Regions from separate parts of the Endothiovibrio diazotrophicus genome, predicted to be linked through region 4. Evidence: predicted binding sites of a transcription regulator. Region 4 holds the regulator's gene; each other region holds the start of a gene.
The links. Region 4 encodes sigma-54, which starts transcription at its own class of promoters, with help from an activator protein. Its sites were predicted from a motif close to TGGCANGNTNCNTGCTT; they were not measured.
Positions count from the first base shown of each region.

Region 1 (5,058 bases), on a different contig from region 4:
GGGGCTGGAGCTGCTGGAGGGTGAGGGGATCGAGGTGGCGGTGGTGGACATGCGGATGGGCGGGATGGACGGCAACGCCTTCATCACCGAGGCGCACCGCCGCTGGCCGGCGCTGCGCTTCATCGTCTTCACCGGCACGGCCGGCTATCGGCTGCCACCGGAGGTGCGCGCGGCCGGGGTCTCCGAGGCGGAGGTCTTCATCAAGCCGTTGAGTGATATGGGGCGGCTGGCGGAGGCGGTGGTGCGCCTGGCGCGAGGCGTAGGTGGATGACGGGCGAGCGGGCCGGCGAGCCGAAGCTGCTGGTTGCCGACGACGACGCCACTGTCCGCGAGAGCATCGCCGCCTACCTGGAAGATAGCGGCTACACCGTCGTCCAGGCCGACGGCGGGCGACGAGCCTTGGAACGGTTCCGCTCCGAGTCGCCCGCGTTGGTGTTGCTCGACCTGCGGATGCCCGACATGGACGGCCTGGAGGTGCTCGAGGAGCTGACCAACGAGGCCGCCGACACGCCGGTGATCATCGTCTCCGGCGCGGGACTCATCTCGGACGCCATCGAGGCGTTGCGCCTCGGTGCCTGGGACTTCATCACCAAGCCCATCGGCGAGATGGCGATCCTCGAACACGCGGTGCGCCGCGCCCTGGAGCGCAGCCTGCTGATGCGCGAGAACCGCCGCTATCGCGAACACCTGGAGGAGCAGATCGAGCTGCGCACCGGCCAGTTGCAGCGCGAGCTGGCCGAGCGGCGGCGGGTGCAGGAGGCGCTGCGCGAGAGCCTCGGCAACGTCGAGCGGGTGGTGGAGGGGACCATCGATGCGCTCTCCCTGATGGGGGAGATGCGCGACCCCTACACCGCCGGCCACCAGCGGCGGGTGGCGCGGCTGGCGGCGGCCATCGCCCGTCGTCTGGGGCTCGACGAGGAGCGGGTCGCAGCGGTTCATACCGCCGGCCTGCTCCACGACATCGGCAAGATCTCGGTGCCGATCGAGATCCTCACCAAGCCCGGCGACATCAGCGACCTGGAATACCGCCTGATCCAGCGCCATCCCCAGGTGGGCTATGACATCCTCGAATCGATCGACTTCGCCCAGCCGATCGCCGAATTCGTCTATCAACACCATGAGCGGCTCGACGGGACCGGTTATCCCAATCGGCTGAAAGGGGAGGGGATTCGCCTGGAGGCGCGGATTCTGGCGGTGGCCGATGTGGTCGAGGCGATGAGCTCCCACCGCCCCTACCGGGCCGGACTCGGCGTGGAGGAGTCGCTGCGTGAGATCGAGCGCTACGCCGACAGCCGTTTCGATCCGGCGGTTGTGGCGGTGTGCCTGCGACTGTTCCGCCAGGAAGGGTTCGATCTCGATCCTTAAAAATCCCGCACTATTTTAAGGTTCATGTTCTGGATCAGGCGTCAATGGGGCGCACCGTTTTGGGGCGATGCATCTTTTTGGTGCGCATATTGGCCGCCTATTGCGGTTCTATTACAACAACTTGTTGTTTTTGAACCAAACCCAATCATTGGCACGAGAAGTGCTTTGTCTAGGCCCGACTTGTTCGCTTCCCGCATCGGGGGCGCGAGAACTTGAAACAACCAGGAGATAGAGAAATGCAGCACGCTATGAAGAAGACCGCCCTGATGGTTGCCCTGCTGGCCGGTTCCGCCGTTGCCCAGGCCGAGTGGAGCGCCAACGTTGCCCTGACCACCGATTACGTCTGGCGCGGCTACTCGCAGAGCGACGAGTCCCCGGCGATTCAGGGCGGCATCGATTACAACCATGAGAGCGGCTTCTACGTCGGCACCTGGGCTTCCAATGTCGATTTTGGACCGGCTAACGATGCTGATATGGAGTGGGACCTCTACGGCGGCTTCAGTGGTGAGCTTGCCAACGGCCTGGGTTATGACCTCGGCCTCGTCTACTACGGCTATCCGGATTCCACCGCGACCGAAAGCTGGCTGGAGGGCTACCTCAACCTCAGCTACGCGCTCACCGACATGGTCACCCTCAACGGAGGTCTCGCCTATTCTTCCGATGTCTACGGGATGAGCGAGGACGCCATCTACTACAACGCCGGACTCGACTTCTCCCTGCCCCAGGACTTCGGCCTGAGCGCGTCGGTCGGCTACTACGACGACGACGACAAGGTGTTCAACAATTACACCGATTGGAAGCTCGCCCTGACCAAGAGCTTCAACAGCTTCGATTTCGAGCTCGGCTACACCGACACCGACGTGAACAATGATCCCTGGGCGGATGGGCGCGTCTACCTGATGGTCTCCAAGAGCCTCTAAGCAGAACGCGGGAACCGCAGCAGATCTTCTGCGTTCTCTGACAAAGACCGCACTTCCGCGACTTTTGGGCGCCTTCGGGCGCCTGTTTTTTGCCTACTCCTCAAAGTTGGGCTATCTCCGGCAATTCCAGTAAAATTTGGCGCCTTTCTCCTGCCAACAGCGAGTAGCGCCATGCTGACCCTCTTCGGTTCCCCCGCCCTCTCTCCGTTCCGCCAGGAGCGTCTGCTGGCCACCTTGCGCGACGAGGTTCCCGAACTGGAAGAGCTCTACGGCGAATTCGTCCATTTCGCCGAGGTGAAGGGTGAGCTCGACGCAACGCAGCGGGAGGTGTTGGAGCGGCTGCTGCGCTACGGCCCCAGCGTCGAACGGCGCGCCCACCGCGGCCGCCTGCTGCTGGTCACCCCCCGGGTCGGCACCATCTCCCCCTGGTCGAGCAAGGCCACCGATATCGCCCATGTCTGCGGTCTGGCCGAGTTGGTCCGCCTGGAGCGAGGCACCGCCTACTACCTGCGCAAGGCGGGTGACGCGCCGTTCAGCGATGCGCAGTGGTCCGCCATCGCCGCCCGCCTTCACGACCGTATGACCGAGGCGCTGTTCGGCACCCTCGACGATGCGGAGGCGCTGTTCGCCCATCACGCCCCCGCGCCGCTCGCTACCGTCCCGCTGATGGCCGAAGGGCAGGAGGCGTTGGCGCGCGCCAACGTGGAGCTGGGTCTGGCGCTCGCCGCCGACGAAATCGACTATCTCGTCGACGGCTACCGGGAACTGGGACGCGATCCCACCGACGTCGAGCTGATGATGTTCGCCCAGGCCAACTCCGAGCACTGCCGCCACAAGATCTTCGGTGGCGACTGGATCATCGACGGCGAGGAGCAGCAACGCTCGCTGTTCGCGATGATCCGCAACACCTACCAGATGAACTCCGCGGGGATGCTCTCCGCCTACAAGGACAACGCCGCGGTGATGGAGGGGTTCACCGCCGGGCGCTTCTTCCCCGATCCGGCCAGCGGTGAGTACGGCTTCACCCGTGAGCCGGTACAGATCCTGATGAAGGTGGAGACCCACAACCACCCCACCGCCATCTCCCCCTTCCCCGGCGCCGCCACCGGTTCCGGCGGCGAGATTCGCGACGAGGGGGCCACCGGCCGCGGCTCCAAGCCGAAGGCGGGGCTGTGCGGCTTCTCGGTCTCCAACCTGCGCATCCCGGGGGCCGAGCAGCCGTGGGAAACCGATCACGGCAAACCCGAGCGCATCGTCACCGCCCTCGACATCATGATCGACGGCCCCCTCGGCGCGGCCGCCTTCAACAACGAATTCGGTCGCCCCAATATCTGCGGCTACTTTCGCACCTTCGAGGAGAAGGCCTCCTACGCCGACGGGGAGGAGGTGCGTGGCTACCACAAGCCGATCATGCTCGCCGGCGGCCTCGGCAACATCCGCGCCGACCACGTGGAGAAGGGGGCAATCCCCGAGGGCGCCAAGCTGGTGGTGCTCGGCGGTCCCGCCATGCTCATCGGCCTCGGTGGTGGCGCGGCCTCCTCGATGGCCTCCGGCGCCTCCGCCGAGGACCTGGACTTCGCCTCGGTGCAGCGCGGCAACCCGGAGATGGAACGGCGCTGCCAGGAGGTGATCGACCGCTGTTGGGCCTTGGGTGACGACAACCCGATCGCCTTCATCCACGACGTCGGCGCCGGTGGCCTCTCCAACGCGCTGCCCGAGCTGGTCAACGACGGCGGCCGGGGAGGGCGCTTCGAGCTGCGCGAGGTGCCCAACGACGAGCCCGGCATGTCGCCCAAGGAGATCTGGTGCAACGAGGCGCAGGAACGCTACGTGCTGGCGGTGGCCGCCGAAGACATCGAGCGCTTTGCCGCCATCTGCGCGCGCGAGCGCGCGCCCTTCGCCGTGGTCGGCGAGGCCACCGCCGAGCAGCGGCTGGTGCTCGGCGACCGCCATTTCGGCAACACCCCCATCGACATGCCGCTCAACATGCTGCTCGGCAAGCCGCCGAAGATGCTGCGCGACGTCAAGCGCCGCGACCTCACCCTGCCGGCCTTCACCACCGATGCCCTCGACCTGCGCGAGGCGGCCTACCGGGTGCTCCGTCTGCCCGCCGTCGCCGACAAGACCTTCCTCATCACCATCGGTGACCGCACCGTCACCGGCACCGTCGCCCGCGACCAGATGGTCGGTCCGTGGCAAACCCCGGTGGCCGACTGCGCGGTGACCACCACCACCGTGGAGAGCACCACCGGCGAGGCGATGGCGATGGGCGAGCGCACCCCGGCGGCGCTGATCGACGGCCCCGCCTCCGGGCGCATGGCGGTGGGCGAGGCGCTGACCAACATCGCCGCCGCGCGCATCGATTCGATCCGCGCGGTGCGCCTGTCGGCCAACTGGATGGCCCCGGCCGGCCACTGCGGCGAGGACGCCAACCTCTACGACACCGTGCGTGCGGTCGGCATGGAGCTCTGCCCCGCGCTGGGCATCACCATCCCGGTGGGCAAGGACTCGATGTCGATGAAGACCGTGTGGGAGCAGGGGGGGGAGCAGCGGGCGGTGACCGCGCCGCTGTCGCTGATCGTCTCCGCCTTCGCCCCGGTGCTCGACGCCCGCCAGACGCTGACCCCGCAACTGCGCGGCGACAAGTGCGACACCGACCTGATCCTGATCGACCTCGGCGCCGGCCGGAACCGCCTCGGCGGCTCCGCCCTGGCCCAAGTCCACAAGCAGATCGGCAACGAGGCCCCCGATGTCGACGAGCCGAAGCACCTCG
Region 1 is NZ_BAAHXB010000065.1:1,292-6,349, reverse strand. It holds gene ACYQ2W_RS15695 (response regulator) at 1-271, shown strand, start outside; gene ACYQ2W_RS15690 (HD domain-containing phosphohydrolase) at 268-1,365, shown strand; gene ACYQ2W_RS15685 (TorF family putative porin) at 1,602-2,285, shown strand; partial or broken gene purL (phosphoribosylformylglycinamidine synthase) at 2,457-5,058, shown strand, end outside.
Region 1: the regulator sigma-54 is predicted to act here: its motif matches at 1,515-1,531, upstream of ACYQ2W_RS15685 (TorF family putative porin).

Region 2 (5,058 bases), on a different contig from region 4:
GTGAAGGGCAATCTGAAAGGACACCGTTTTCCTGGACCTTCGGTGCTTCCGTTTGACATGGCGCCCGCGGGGCGCCCTATAGGGCGCCCCGCGGGCGCCGTGCTGAACGAAACTGCCGCTGAAAAATCCTTGAAAAAGGCCACCCGAAGGTGGCCGTAAAGGTTGCGGATAGGACTTCGCGCCGTCGTCAGAAGGGCATGATCGCGCTGACGAAGAAGCGGGCGAGCCAGGGCAGGACGTTGGAGTCGGCCACTTCGCCCTGACCACTGTAGATGATCTCGGCGTCCGCCACCTTGCTGGAGGAGACGGTGTTGCTGGAGCTGATGTCGGTGGGGCGGACGATGCCGTAGATGCGCACGTGTTCGTCGCCGCGGTTCAACGTCAACACCTTCTCGCCACGCACCACCAGATTGCCGTTGCCCAGGACCTCGGAAACGGTGACGCTGATGGTGCCGTTGAGGCTGTTTTTCTGGTCGCTCTTGCCGTCACCCGAGAAGTCGTGAGCCGTGTTCAGGCTGGAACCGATCCCCTGCGCGCCGCCCAAGGTGCGGCCGAGGATGGTCGGATTGGTGAGGGTGCTGCTGTTGCTCTTGCTGATCGTGGTCTTCGCTTCCTTGGAGGCGGCGGTGGTCTCCTCCAGGAGGATGGTCAGCAGGTCGCCCACCCGCCGCGCCTTGAGGTCCTCGAACCAGGCGACGTCGCGCCCTGCCTGATAGATCGAGCCGTTGCTCGGCGCCGGCGGTACCGTGGTGGTCGGCCGGGTAGCGGCGTAGGTGGGGTCGTGGCGGGGCTGATTGACGCAGCCGCTGAGTAGCGCCAGGCCGGCGAGCACAAGCAGGGTTCGGGTGAAATGGGCGTTCATGACACGGGTCCTCTCTTACTTCAATTCATCAAAGCTGCTGGGTGACGTAGCTGAGCATCTGGTCGGCGGTGGAGATCGCCTTGGAGCCCATCTCGTAGGCCCGCTGGGTCTCGATCATGTTGACCATCTCCTCCACCACGTTGACGTTGGAGGCCTCCAGGGAGCCCTGCACCAGCATGCCGGCCCCTTGCAGGCCGGGGGTGACGGTCTGCGGGGTGCCGCTGGCGGGGGACTCCAGGAAAAGATTCTGCCCGATCGCCTGCAACCCCTGCGGGTTGGTGAAATCCGCCAACTGGATGTTGCCCAGGGTCTGCTGCGCGTTGTCGACCATAGCGGTGACCATGCCGTCGCGGCCCACCGCGAAGCTGCCCGGCGTCATGTTGTCGGGGACAGTGATGCTGGGCTCGAGCGGGTAACCGTCGGAGGTGACCAGTTGGCCGTCGGCGGAAACGTTGAACGAGCCGTCTCGGGTGTAGGCGACGGTACCGTCGGGCATCAGGATCTGCAGGAAACCGCGCCCCTCGATCGCCATGTCGTAGGCGTTTTCGGTGCTGATCGGGTTGCCCTGGGTATGCATCTTCTCGGTGGCCACCACGCGCACACCGGTACCGAGCCGCAGGCCAGAGGGGAGCTGGGAGCTTTCGCTCGACTGCGACCCCACCTGCCGGACGTTCTGGTAGATCAAATCGGCGAACACCGCCCGGTCCTTCTTGAAACCGGTGGTGGAGACGTTCGCCAGGTTGTTGGAGACCACCGACATGCGGGTCTGCTGCGCGTCGACGGCGGTCTTGGCGATCCACAAGGCTCTGTTCATATGCTTAACCTCCGGGGCCGCCCTCGGCCCCTGCGCTCGTTATGTTCCGAAGACCCTACTGCAACAGCTTTTCCGAGGCCTGCTCGGTCTCGTCGGCGGTCTTCATCATCTTCACCTGCATCTCGTAGTGGCGGGCCAGTTCCAGCATGTTGACCATCGCCTCGACGGCATTGACGTTGCTCCCCTCCACCGCGCCGGAGATCAGTCGGATCGAGGCGTCGGGCTGCGCCACCTGTCCTTCAGGCAGATGCATCAGGCCGTCCAGCCCCTTGTCCAACTGCTGCATGTCCGGCGAGACCAGCTTCACCCGGCCGACGATCGCCAGATTCTCCGGGCCCTGGCCCAGGGGCTGGATGGTGACGGTGCCGTCGTCGCCGATGTCGAGCTTGTCGAAGGGGGGTAGCACCAGCGGGCCGTCGTCGCCGAGCAACGGATAGCCGTCGCCGGTGACCAGTTGGCCGCTGGAGGTGACCCGCAGGTCGCCGCGGCGGGTATACGCCTCCCCCCCCTCGGGGGTCTGCACCGCGAACCAGCCGGTATCACCGTTGATCGCCATGTCGAGCTGGCGCCCGGTGGTCTGCAAGGGACCACCGGTAAGGTCGGTACGCGGCCGCTCGCTCATGGCGTAGACGCGGGAGCCGTAGCCCTCGCCGAACACCGGCATCGAGCGAAACTGCTCGAAATCCGCGCGGAAACCGGTGGTCGAGGCGTTGGCCAGATTGTTGGTATTGGCCGCCTGAGCGAGCATTGTCTGGCTCGCCCCGCTCATGGCGACGTAAAGCATGCGATCCATGGTCGGCACTCCTCTCGCTGGTGCCCGGAAATGGCTTGATCAGAGAGATACAGGAACCGTGCCAAATTTTTTCGTCGGGATTTTGGCGGTGAGCGGTGAGCGGTGAGCGGTGAGCGGATGATGGGAGCTTTTCGGGCGTCAAGCCTTTTCCCGCGCGCTGGTAGCGACGCTCTGCGTCGCTACCAGCGACCTCGGACGCTCCGCGTCCTGCCCCTGATGGACGCAGAGCATCCAAGGTAGCCGGTTGCGACGCAGAGCGTCGTAACCAGGAGCAATACCACAGAGCGTCGTAACCGGAAGCACGTCATGACCAGCAACGTCGGCGACCGGAAAGAACCGGTGACGCACCGAACGGCAAACGGGGGCGGCAAACCCTTGCCGCCCCCCTACCCTATCCGGGACTACCGTAGATTGAGCATGGTCTGCGTCACTTGGTCCTCGGTGGAGAGCATTTGGGAATTGGCCTGGAAGTTCCGTTGCGCGGTAATCATTTTCACCAACTGCTCGGTGAGTTCGACGTTGGATGCTTCCAGTGCACCCGACTGAATAGAGCCAAAATTGCCGGTTCCGGCTTCACCTTTAAGCGCCTGACCAGAGGTGGAACTCTCCGCCCAACTTGTGTCTCCCAATTGATTCAACCCCTGAGGATTAGTGAAGTTCGCCAACGCAACCCGTCCGAGAATCTGCGATTGACCGTTGCTATAGCGGGCATACACTGTACCATCACCATCCACATCCATTCCTGACAGACGCCCCGCCGTATAGCCGTTTTGATCCATCGATTGAACGCTGAAATCGGAGTTGTACTGCGTGGTCTTGGCATAATTGAAAACCAATCGATTATCGCTAGTGGAGGTACCATCCCCCATCGGCTCCGCACCGTTGGCGGGTTCGAACTGACCGTAATTGATTGTCGGCTCGCGAGCAGCCGGGTCGGTCCGATCAAAGGTATTTACCGTCGTGCCGTTGATCGTTTCGAGCTGACCAGAGGAACTGAAGGTCATCGTATCAGCACTCGCACCGTTCTCTCCCTCAACCTGCTGCCAATCGCCATTGCTATCTTGCATATACAAATAGCTCTCCCAAGTATTAGTGGAGACACCATTCCCATCGACGTCATTCGTCTTGCGATAGTACATGGTGGCGATATGAGGGGAACCGACCGAATCGTATAAGGTCACCGAAGTAGAGTAATGATAAGTTGTCGGATCAGTCCGATCGAAAGCGGTAGCCGCGTCGGCCGGATCGAAAACACTATCGGGAGCCGCCAACAAGTTAACGCCAACGGAAACATCATTGGTATTCGCGGGACTGCCCAATCCACTCTCTAGTTGTATGTCTCCAGGCTGTGCGGTATCGAACGTCCCGGTAACCTCGTTATAAGGGAACGCCTGTAGCCGCTGAGAGCCGGAGTTGACGATATATCCTTCACCATCGACACCAAAAGCACCCGAACGAGTGTAGACCTCTTCGCCGCCATCACTAAGAACAAAGAACCCTTGACCGTTGATCGCGAGATCCAGACTGTTGCTGGTCGCGTTGATGTTCCCTTGGGAATGCTGCTGGGCCACGTCCGCCAAACGCACTCCGTTTCCGATGGCGTTGCCAGAAATACCCTGATAGCCCACCGCATAGACATCAGCAAACTCCGCACGCGACTCCTTGAAACCGGTAGTGGAGCTGTTGGCAATATTGTTACCGGTAACACTGAGGTCCGACAATGCGACGTTAAGGCCGCTAAGTGCAATATTGAACGACATGGCTTATATCCTCTTGATGTATTCCGAGTAGCGAATCAACTGATCTCGCGAACGCTGGAGAAGCTCACCGATCCCATCTGATCGAGGTTGAGAACCGCCCCCTTATCACCGCCGAGGGAGACACTGGAAACCACTCCAGAGACCAAGACCGTTTCAGCGGTAGGCTCTACCCCCGGACCGTGACTTTCCGCCTGAATAATATAATTGCCGGGAGGTGCCACGCTGCCATCATTGGCGGTACCATCCCAAGTGAACTGAACCGTCCCGGCGGATTGTTTCCCGAGTTCCACGTGGGTCACCAATTCACCAGTATCATCATAAATACCTATCATAAGACCCGGAACACTGCCCTCCAACTCGACTGCTGCAGCCATCTCCCCTTCTTCCGGCAAGTACCCCACGTTTCCCTCGGCGAGCACTGTGCTACCGACTAACGTAGCTGCCTGTAGCGACTCGTTTGAGGTAAGGTTGTTAACCAGCGTTTCCATCGATTTCTGCATTTCCTGGATACTGTTCACACTGCTGAACTGGGCCATTTGCCCCATGAATTCCCCGTTATCCATCGGAGAGAAGGGGTCCTGATTTTGCATTTGGGTAGTCAGCAAGTGAAGGAACTCCTCTTGGCCAAGCTGATCACCACCGCTGGAGGTGGATTGCTGTTGGGCGCGTAGCCCCAATTTATTGATGGTTTGCGTATCAATCATTGGTCATTCTCCCACTCGTTTACTCGCCCAGCCTCAAGGTCTCCTGCAACAGCCGCTTGGAGGTGGATAGCACCTCCACGTTGTTCTGGTAGGAGCGCGAGGCGGAGATCATGTTGGCCATCTCC
Region 2 is NZ_BAAHXB010000068.1:5,766-10,823, forward strand. It holds gene flgH (flagellar basal body L-ring protein FlgH) at 188-862, opposite strand; gene flgG (flagellar basal-body rod protein FlgG) at 891-1,676, opposite strand; gene flgF (flagellar basal-body rod protein FlgF) at 1,732-2,469, opposite strand; gene flgE (flagellar hook protein FlgE) at 2,871-4,229, opposite strand; gene ACYQ2W_RS16175 (flagellar hook assembly protein FlgD) at 4,265-4,933, opposite strand; gene flgC (flagellar basal body rod protein FlgC) at 4,953-5,058, opposite strand, start outside.
Region 2: the regulator sigma-54 is predicted to act here: its motif matches at 2,517-2,533, upstream of flgF (flagellar basal-body rod protein FlgF).

Region 3 (5,058 bases), on a different contig from region 4:
GCTCGTTGCGCTACAAGCTGAAGAAGCTGGGGATGGAGTGAACGTGTCGCCGGGGGGGGGAGTTCCGCTAAGGCATCTCGCCGCGCTGGGGGTGCTGCTGGTGGTCGGATATCTGATCTACGTCCCCGGTCTGGGCGGCTTTTTCCTCTTCGACGACATGCACAACGTCGTCCACAACGAGTCGCTGAGGATGGATCGGCTGTCGTGGGAGGGGCTGCGCGATGCGGCCCTCTCCTCCCACGCGGGACCGTTGGGGCGACCGCTGGCGATGCTCAGTTTCGCCCTCGACGAGTGGGCGTTCGGGCTCGACAGTCGTGCGATGAAGCGGACCAACGTGCTGATCCACCTGTTGAACGGCGCGGCGCTGTTCGCCTTCGCGTGGGCGCTGTTGGAACTCCGCGGGCGGCTTCGCGAGGGGCGCGCGGCGGCCGCCTCGGGCACGGTGGCGCTCCTCGCGGCGGCGCTGTGGATGTTGCACCCACTGAACCTCGCACCCGCGCTCTACGTGGTGCAGCGGATGACCAGTCTGGCCACGCTGTTCACCCTGCTGGCGATGACCCTCTACCTGGCGGGGCGGTGGCGCTCGCTCCGCGGGCGCCGTGGGGTGGGGTGGTACGCCGCCGCCCTGGGGGCGTGGACGCTGGCGGCGCTGAGCAAGGAGAATGCCCTACTGCTGCCGGTATGGCTGTTTCTGGTGGAGTGGCTGCTGCTCTCGTTTCCGGCCCGGAGCGAGCGGGGGCGGCGTCGGCTGGTGATGATCTACGGTCTGGTGCTGGGGGGGGGGGCGGTTATCGCGGTGGGCTATCTCGCGGCCCATCCCCAATGGATCCTGTCCGGCTATGAGCTGCGTTCGTTCACGCTCGGCGAGCGCCTGCTCACCGAGGCCCGCGCACTCTGGTTCTACATCGGCCTGCTACTGTTTCCTTCGCTGTCCCGTCTGGGGATCTTCCACGACGATTTCCCGCTCTCCCATGACTGGCTCGATCCGGCGACCTCGCTGTTTTCGGTCCTGGGGTGGGCGGGGGTATTGATCGCGGCGCTGGTCTTCGCGAGGCGCTACCCCTGGCTGGTCTTCGGCGTGCTGTTCTTCCTGGTGGGTCACCTCATGGAGTCCACGGTTTTCGCACTGGAGCTGGTCCATGAGCATCGCAACTATCTGCCGACGATCGGCTTCGCCGTCGCCGGTGCCCGGTGGTTGACGAGCCCGGCACTCCCCCTTCCCGCAGTGCGGCACTGGGGGGCCGGGGCTCTGGTTGCCGCGCTGGCCGGATTGACCCTGTTGCGTGCAGACGTGTGGGGCGACGGGCTGCGCCACATCCGGATGAACGTGGCCAACCATCCCGGCTCGGCGCGGGCCCACTACGACCTGGGGCGGGCCTACTACATCCTGGTCCTCAACGGCACCGAGGCGGGTGCGAGGGATCGTTTCTATCACCTCTCGCGGCAGAGTTTCGCGGCGGCGATCGGCGCCGACCCCAATTTCCTCACGGCACTGGGCGCCATGGTCATGCTCGATGACCTGGTGGGGAGCCCCGCCATCGACGAGTCGGCGCGCCGGCTCATCGACGGCTATCGCAGCGCGGCCCTCACCTCCAGGAACTTCGCCACCGTGCAGACGCTACGGCGCTGCAACCAGCGGCGGGAGTGTACGATCCCTTCCCACTACCTGGAGCGGACGGTGGCCGCGGCGCTGGAGAACCCGCGGCTCCCCGCCCGCGGTCCGGTTCGCGCCCAACTGGCGGTCGAAGGGTCGATCCTCGCCTTTGCCGGCGGGCGGCCGGCGGAGGCAGTCACCCTGGCGGAGGCCGCGCGGGACGCCGATCCCGCCGACGGCCAGCTGTGGATCAATCTGGGGCAGCTGCTGATCGATGTGGGGCGGGTGGAGGAGGCCAGGGGGGTGCTGGAGGAGATCCGGCGGCGTGGTCTCCGCCGCGGGAGGCTCGCCCAGCGCCTGCAAAACGGATGAGGTGACGATTTTCGTCACATACTGACCGGCGAGGGTAGGATGGTGCCGGGGGCGGGGTGGCCGAAACTGCTTCCTGCCGCGGTAGCGCGGGGTTCGGCGATTTGGCACGGCGCGTGCTATCTTTTCGTGCGGAGGCCCCGCCAGCCGGAGGCCCCACAAACTGAACAAACCATCTTCCGGGACCTCCGGATTCAGGAGAAAGCAATGAACAAGCTGCAGCAGGGCTTCACCCTCATCGAACTGATGATCGTGGTCGCGATCATCGGTATCCTCGCCGCCATCGCCATCCCGGCCTACCAGGACTACACCATCCGCACCCAGGTGACCGAGGGTATGAACCTGGCCGCCGAGGCGAAGGCCACCATCGCTGACTTCTGGTCCAACCGTGGCCGTCTCCCCGCCAACAACACCTCCGCGGGCATGGCCAAGGTGACCAGCTACGTCGGCAACTACGTCACCGGCATCGACGTCAACACCAACGGCGTGATCAACATCGCCTTCGGCAACAAGGTCAACGCCAAGATCTCCGGTAGCACCCTCGCCCTGGGTCCCGCCTCCAACGCGGCCGGCCAGATCGTCTGGATCTGCGGTGAGGCGAAGAATCCCAGCGGTATCACCAACACCACCGCTGAAACCGCCGCCAACAGCGGGACCAACATCCCCAGCAAGTACCTGCCCTCCGCCTGCCGTCCGTAAGCGAGGCTTCGGCTAGGTCGTGACGGGGCCGCTCTCCGCGAGGAGGCGGCCCCGTCGCTTTTCCACCGGCGGTTTCGATCGCACTCCTGTTGGCCGAAAGATGCGAATCCCCTTGTTGATGCGGCGCGCCACGACACCGGTCTGGCTGCTGGCGCCGCTGCTGCTGATCGTCTATCTGCTCTATCAACCGGGCCTCTCCGGCGGTTTCGTCTTCGACGATGGCGGCAGCATCACTGAAAACGAGTGGATCAAGATCGATCGTCTGACCCCCGCCGCGCTGCAGGGGGCGGCCGGTTCGTTCCATGGCAGCCCGTTCGGGCGTCCGCTGGTGATGCTCACCTTCGCCCTCGATCACTTGGCCGCCGGCCTCGATCCGGCGCAATTCAAGCGCACCAATCTGCTGATCCATCTGGCCAACGGCGGTCTGCTCTTCGTCCTGGCGATGCTCATCCTCGAGGCGCTGCGGCGGCGTGGCGCGGTGGCCCCGGCCGTCGATCTCTCACCGCGGCGCATCCGTTGGCTGGCGCTGCTGGTGACCGCGCTGTGGCTTCTCCACCCGCTTGCGCTCACCTCGGTGCTTTACGTGGTGCAGCGGATGACCAGTCTGGCGGCACTGTTCTCCCTGGTGGCGCTGGCGCTCTATCTATGGGGGCGGCTGCGGCTGCTCGATCGGCGTGCGGGGTGGCCATTGATCGCGCTCTCGCTCGGCGTAGCGACGCCGTTGGCGGTGTTGAGCAAGGAGAACGCGCTGCTCATCCCCCTGTTCCTGCTGTTGGTGGAGTGGCTGATACTGGGGTTTTCCGCCCCCGCCCCGCAGCGGCGCCGGTTGAGCGGGCTGTTCACCGTTCTGGTCGGCCTGCCCGCCCTGGCGGTGGCGCTCTATCTGCTGGGCCACCCGGCGCTCATCACCGGGGGGTACGCGGGGAGACCCTTTTCACTGGCCGAGCGGGTGATGACTGAAGGGCGGGTGCTCTGGTTCTACCTCCGTCTGATCGTGCTGCCGAGCGTGTCGCAGATGGGGCTCTTCCACGATGATTTCCCCCTCTCGCGCTCGCTGTTCGACCCGTGGATCACGCTCCCCGCGCTGGTGGGGCTGGTGGCGCTGGTGCTGGCGGCGCTGTGGTGGCGCAGACGGGCGCCGCTGTTCGCCTTCGGCGTGCTGTTCTTCTGTGCCGGTCACCTGATGGAGTCCACGGTATTTCCCCTGGAGATCGCCCACGAGCACCGCAACTACCTGCCGATGATCGGCATCCTGCTGGCGGTGGCCTACTACGCCACCCACCCCACGGTGGTCGCATCGAGGGCGCGGATGGCGACCGTCGCGCTGCTGGTGGCGCTGCTGGCGCAGCTGACCTGGGTGCGGGTGGGGCTGTGGAGCGACCCGTGGCAGCAATCGGTTGCCGAAGCGACCTATCACCCGGATTCCCCCAGGGCCCAGTTCGAGCTGGGCCGGAGCTATTTCCTGCTGCTTCGCCAGGAGGAGCGCGCGTCGGCGCGGGCGCTGCTCGCAGAGGAGGCGCGCGCGCGCTTTACCCGCTCCTACCGCTTGAATGGCCTCTTTCTGGCGGGGCTGTTCGGCAATCTCCTGCTCGCAGACGAGCTGGGAGAGGCGCAGGATCCGGAGCTGGTGGCTCGGTTGGAGCGCCATCTGCGCGAGCAGACGCTCTCCGCCGACACCGTCAATCTGCTGCATCAGTTGAGCCGCGCCCGGCTCGGCGCCTCCTGTTCGGTCGATCTGGCGCTGATCGCTCGGCTCTACCGGGCCGCGCTGGACAACCCGACGCTGGTCGGCCGCCATCGCTCGATGCTGCTCAGCGAGGTGACCGTCCATGCATTGATGGTCGGCGACTTCGAGGCGGCGCTGGTCGCGGCGCGCGAGGCGTTGGCCGGAGACCGCACGCTGCCCCAGTATTGGCTGAACTACGCCAACCTGCTGATCCGCGCGGGACGGCTGGCGGAGGCGGAGCGGCTCCTCGAGGAGTTCGGACGGACGTCGCTGGCGCGCTGGAACGCCGCTCGGTTGAGCGTGGTGGAGCAGCGGTTGCGTGAAGCGCGGATGGGCGACGAGTTGTCCGGCCGGCCGTCGGAGGGTGGTCGGTCCGGTGGTTGACGATCTTCCCCTGGTCGCGGCCAAGCCGCAGCGGAGCACGTGGTTCCCGGGTCGTCGAACGGACTCGGTGCTGCTCTTCGCGCTCACCTTCGCGCTCTATCTGCTGACCATGCCGAAGACGGTGGGGCTGGAGGACGACGGGGCGTTCACCCTCGCCGCCTGGGCCAATGGTGTGGCCCATCCGCCGGGCTACCCGCTCTTCACCCTGGTCGGTCACCTGTTCTCGCTGCTGCCGTGGGGGACGGTGGCGGCGCGGGTCCACGCGGCCAGCGCGTTCTTCGGGGCG
Region 3 is NZ_BAAHXB010000049.1:30,981-36,038, reverse strand. It holds gene ACYQ2W_RS13415 (sigma-54-dependent transcriptional regulator) at 1-41, shown strand, start outside; gene ACYQ2W_RS13410 (tetratricopeptide repeat protein) at 38-1,966, shown strand; gene ACYQ2W_RS13405 (pilin) at 2,171-2,662, shown strand; gene ACYQ2W_RS13400 (tetratricopeptide repeat protein) at 2,781-4,772, shown strand; gene ACYQ2W_RS13395 (protein O-mannosyl-transferase family) at 4,765-5,058, shown strand, end outside.
Region 3: the regulator sigma-54 is predicted to act here: its motif matches at 2,069-2,085, upstream of ACYQ2W_RS13405 (pilin).

Region 4 (5,058 bases):
TGGGCGGCCTGTGGCAGGGGCAGGCGGCGCTCTTCCGCGCCGCCTTCCCGGACGAGTGGCAGGGGATCGAGGAGGCCCTGCGCGGCTTCGACTTCGAGGAGGCGCTGGCGCGGCTCGAAGCGGCGGCCGAGGCGCATGGGGTAGCCCCGTGGGCGGCGTGACCCGCTGGTCGTTCGCCCGGGTGCGCCGGCCGCGGCTGATGGCGGCGCTGCTCGCTCTGCTGGTCGGGGTCGGCGCCGGCGAGGTGGACCGCATCACTACCGAGCGCGGTTTCCGCACGGCGCTGGCCGAGCGGGCGGAGCGCGAGGCCGCCAGCCTGGAGCTGGAGACCGCCCGCGGGCGGATCATGGGGGTGGCCTCGCTGCTGGGACTCGGCGAGCCGCTGGTCAAGGCGCTGGTGCGCGGCGAGCGCAGCGCCGACGACCCCGAGGTGCTGGCGGCGCTGCGCCCGGCGCGCCGGCTGCTCGATGCCGATGGCGTCTACGCCATCGACGCCAAGGGGATCATCGTCGCCCACGAGACCGACCACAAGCGCAGCACCGGCACCGACGTCACCTTCCGCCCCTACTGGCGCCAGGCGATCGCCGGCAAGGCCAACGTCTACGCGGCGGTCGGTTCGCGCTCCGGCAAGCGCGGGCTCTACACCGCCGCGCCGATCCGCGCCGGCGACTCGGTCGATGATCCGGTGATCGGCGTGGTGCTGGTCAAGAGTCTGGCCGACGGGCTCGACCGCCAGCTCGCCGCGGTCGGCCGGCCGGCGCTGCTCGCCTCGCCCCAGGGGGTGGTCTTCGCCGCCACCGATGCGGACTGGCGCTTCCACCTGGTGGGACCGGTGAGCGCCGAGCGGGTGGCCGACATCGGCCGTTTGCGCCAGTTCGGCAAGGCGTTCGCCGAGGGGCGGGTGAGCGGCTCGCTGCCCTTCGACCCGAGCGGTGCGGAGGCGCAGATCGACGGCCGCCGTTTCGCCGCGGCGAGCGCCCCGGTGGAGTGGAACGACCCCAACGGGGTGTGGTCGCTGGTCGTCCTCGGCGACCTGCAGGAGGCCGCCTCGTGGTGGCGCTGGGCGGGGGTTGGCGGTAGCGTCGGCGGCGCGCTGTTCGTGCTGCTGGTCACCTTCCTGCGGCTGCGGCGGGAGGCGGAGCAGCGGCGCCAGGCGGTGGCCGAGGCGCAGGCGGCGGCCGAACTGCTCGCCGCCGAGGCGGAGGCGAAGAGCCGCCAGGCCGATTTCGTCCTCCAGGTGCAGCGCGCGAAGGGGTTTCCCGCCTTCGTCTCGGCGCTGTTCGGCGGGCTCGCCGAGCGGGTGCGTCTGCACCAGGGGTGCCTCTACTACGCCGTGGCGGGGGAGGGCGGCGAGACGCGGCTGGAGCTGGCCGGCAGCTACGTCACCGAGGGGGCGCCGGAGCGCGTCGCCCTCGGCGAGGGGCTGCTCGGCCAGTGCGCGCGGGACCGCCGGCCGCTGATCTTCCAGCACCCGCCGGAGGGGTTCTGGCGGGTCCCCACCGGGGCCGGGACGTTCCCGCCGCGGGTGTTGCTGCTGCTGCCGATCCTGCGCAACGACGAACTGCTCGGGGTGCTGGAGCTCTCCTCCCTGAGCGACGAGCTGGGCCGCGAGCGCCAGGCGGTGGAGGAGCTGCTGCCGGTGCTGGCGATGAGCCTGGAGCTGCGCCTGGCGGCGCTGCGCGCCTCCAGCGCAGCGTGATTGCGGTTCCGTCCTTGTCGGTGGGCGCCAACCCGCCGGCGAACTGCCTTCGTTCGCCACGGCGGCCGCAGGCCGCCCTATAGGGCGCGCCGCGCGCGCCGTGGTGACCGAAGCCCCGTCCCCGACGATGCCCGCCGGCCTGCCGGCGAAGTGCCCCCCGGCGCGCCACGGTTTGGCGCAAACAAACGGCAATTGGGCCCCAGTGACCGGCCGCCGCCAACCGTTGGATCGCGCCCAATCGATGTTGTCCGGCGCCCAACGACGGGGCGTTGCGCGTCGGTAATCTTGCCTCCACTCCCGCAGCCATTGCGGGCCCCGATGGAGGACCAGGACCATGATGATGCCCCGCTTGCTGCCCAACGAACTGCTCGCCACCCTGCCCGGATTCGTCCGCTACGACCTGGCCGACGCGCTGACCGATCCGCGGGCGCTGACCTTCGGCGAGACCCACCGTTTCGGCGAGTGGGAGCTGCGCCTGGAGGAGGACGTCGAGGAGCCGGGGCGCATCCACTGCATCCTCACGCTGGAGGAGGAGGGACAGCTCCACCTGATGCTCGATTCCCGCGGCGAGGAGGCCGAGCTGTTCGCCTGCCACGGCGGCGGCTGCGCCTGCGACGCCCGTCTCGGCATGGAGTTCTGCGCCAAGCCGGAGCGCTGGTTGGCCCCCCTGCCGGTGCCGGTGCGCTGGCTCTGACCCAGTGCGAAGGAGGTGGCACCTTGTGGCCATGCCCGGGGGGGGGGGCATCGCCACCCGCGTAGCGTAGCCGTAACCAAATCCGACGATTTGGCATACAATGGGCCCGATTCTTGTAAGGGTGGCCCCGCGGCGATGACGCATATTCGGTTCGTATCATGAAGCAGTCGCTTCAACTCCGGCTCGGTCAGTACCTGACCATGACTCCCCAACTGCAGCAGGCGATCCGTCTGCTGCAGCTCTCGACCCTGGAACTGCAGATGGAGGTGCAGCAGGCATTGGAGAGCAATCCGATGCTGGAATCGGGGGAGGACGACGAGATCGAGGGCTACGCCGGGGCGGAGGCGGAGAGCAACCGCCAGGAGCGGGAGGCGCCGGCGGAGGAGTCCTCCTCCTCGGGCGACGACTTCGAGGCGCCGGTCGCGGCCGAGGAGCGCGAGCGCGACTTCGAGTCCGACGCCACGATGCCCGACGACCTGCCGGTGGACAGTGTGTGGGAGGACGTCTACGACGGCGCCACCGCCTACTCGCGCAACGACGAGGGGGAGGAGCGGGTCTTCGAGTACGCCGACACCTCCGGCCGTTCGCTGCGCGACCACCTGGTGTGGCAGATGGAGCTGTCGCGCTTCAGCGAGACCGACGAGGCGATCGCCGAGGCGATCATCGACGCCATCGACGAGGACGGCTATCTCAAGCAGTCCCTCGACGAGCTCCACGAGGGGCTCGCCGACCAGGGGCTGGAGGTGGAACCTGACGAGGTGGCGGCGGTGCTGCGCCGGATCCAGGCGATGGACCCCGCCGGCGTCGCCGCCCGCGACCTCGGCGAGTGCCTGGTGTTGCAACTGCGCCAGCTGCCCGCCGACACCCCGTGGCGGACCGAGGCGATGGCGCTGGTCGGCGAGCACATCGAGCTGCTCGGCAACCGCGACTTCAAGACCCTGATGCGGCGGATGAAGCTGGCCGAGGAGCAGCTCTCCGAGGTGCTCGACCTGGTGCGCACCCTCAACCCGCGCCCCGGCTCGGCGATCGAGCAGGCCGCCCCCCAATACATCGTCCCCGACGTCTTCGTGCGCAAGCTGAAGGGGCGCTGGGTGGTCGAGCTGAACCCCGAGGCGGCCCCCAAGATCCGCGTCAACAGCTACTACGCCAGCCTCCTCGGGCGGGCCGGCGGCGGCGAGCTGAAGGGGCAGTTGCAGGAGGCGCGCTGGCTGATCAAGAGCCTGCAGAGCCGCAGCGAGACCCTGCTCAAGGTGGCCACCGCCATCGTCGAGCGTCAGCAGGCGTTCCTCGAGCAGGGTGAGGAGGCGATGCGCCCGCTGGTGCTGCGTGATGTGGCCGAGACGGTCGAGATGCACGAGTCGACCATCTCGCGGATCACCACCCAGAAGTTCATGCACACCCCCCGCGGCATCTTCGAATTCAAGTATTTCTTCTCCAGCCACGTCGGCACCGCCGACGGCGGGGAGGCCTCCTCGACCGCCATCCGTGCCCGGATCAGGAAGCTGATCGCCGCCGAGGAGCCGCGTAAGCCGTTGAGCGACAACAAATTGGCCAAGATGCTCGAGGGCGAGGGGATCAACGTGGCGCGGCGCACCGTGGCCAAATACCGCGAGGCGATGAATATCCCCGCCTCCAACGAGCGGAAACGGCTACAATAGCCGGCCCTCCCGCCGGGGGACGGATCGCCGCCTCTTTCGGCGCAACCGATACGAAAACGATTCTTGAGGAGTCTCGACCGATGCAACTGAACCTGACCGGCCACCACGTGGACATCACCGATGCCATGCGCAACTACGTCAACGAGAAGACCGAGCGGCTGGAGCGTCACTTCGACCAGATGACCAACGTGCATGTGGTGCTCAGCGTGGAGAAGCTGCGCAACAAGGCCGAGGCGACCATCCACGTCAACGGCGCCGATCTCTTCGCCGACGCCGAGCACGAGGACATGTACGCCGCCATCGATGCCCTCGCCGACAAGCTGGACCGGCAGATCAAGAAGCACAAAGAGAAGCTCACCGACCATCGCAAGTAACCACGGTTCGGCCCCGTGGCGGCGTGCCTCGGGGTCCCCTTCCCAGGGGCCATAGACCATGCAACTGAGCGAACTACTCTGCCGGGAGTGCAGCACCCGGACCCTTCAGGCAGGGAGCAAGAAGCGGGCGTTGGAACTGGTCAGCGAGATGATCGCCAACCACCTCGACGCCCTCACCCAGGCGGAGATCTTCGATAGCCTGATCGGCCGCGAGCGGCTCGGCTCCACCGGCATGGGCCACGGAGTGGCCATCCCCCACGGCCGCGTCAAGGGCATCGCCCGGGCCATCGGCGCCTTCGTCCGCCTGGAGCAGGCGGTGGACTTCGATGCCATCGACCGCCAGCCGGTGGACCTGCTGTTTTTCCTCCTGGTGCCCGAGCACTACACCGACGAACATCTGCAGATCCTCTCCACCCTGGCCGAGATGTTCAGCGACGAGCCGTTCTGCGCCACCCTGCGGGCGGCGGCCGACGACGCCTCGCTCTATCGCCTGATCGTCGACTGGCAGCCCGCCTCCAGCGCCCTGCAATGAAACGCACCGTCACCGCCGAGCAGCTCTACCGTGCCCTCCGCGGGCGGCTGGGGCTCTCCTGGGAGGAGGGCGGGCAGCGGGAGGCGTGCATCGTCGGCGAC
Region 4 is NZ_BAAHXB010000009.1:49,173-54,230, forward strand. It holds gene ACYQ2W_RS04290 (response regulator) at 1-161, shown strand, start outside; gene ACYQ2W_RS04295 (GAF domain-containing protein) at 149-1,699, shown strand; gene ACYQ2W_RS04300 (hypothetical protein) at 2,034-2,393, shown strand; gene ACYQ2W_RS04305 (RNA polymerase factor sigma-54) at 2,552-4,051, shown strand; gene hpf (ribosome hibernation promoting factor) at 4,132-4,425, shown strand; gene ptsN (PTS IIA-like nitrogen regulatory protein PtsN) at 4,484-4,957, shown strand; gene hprK (HPr(Ser) kinase/phosphatase) at 4,954-5,058, shown strand, end outside.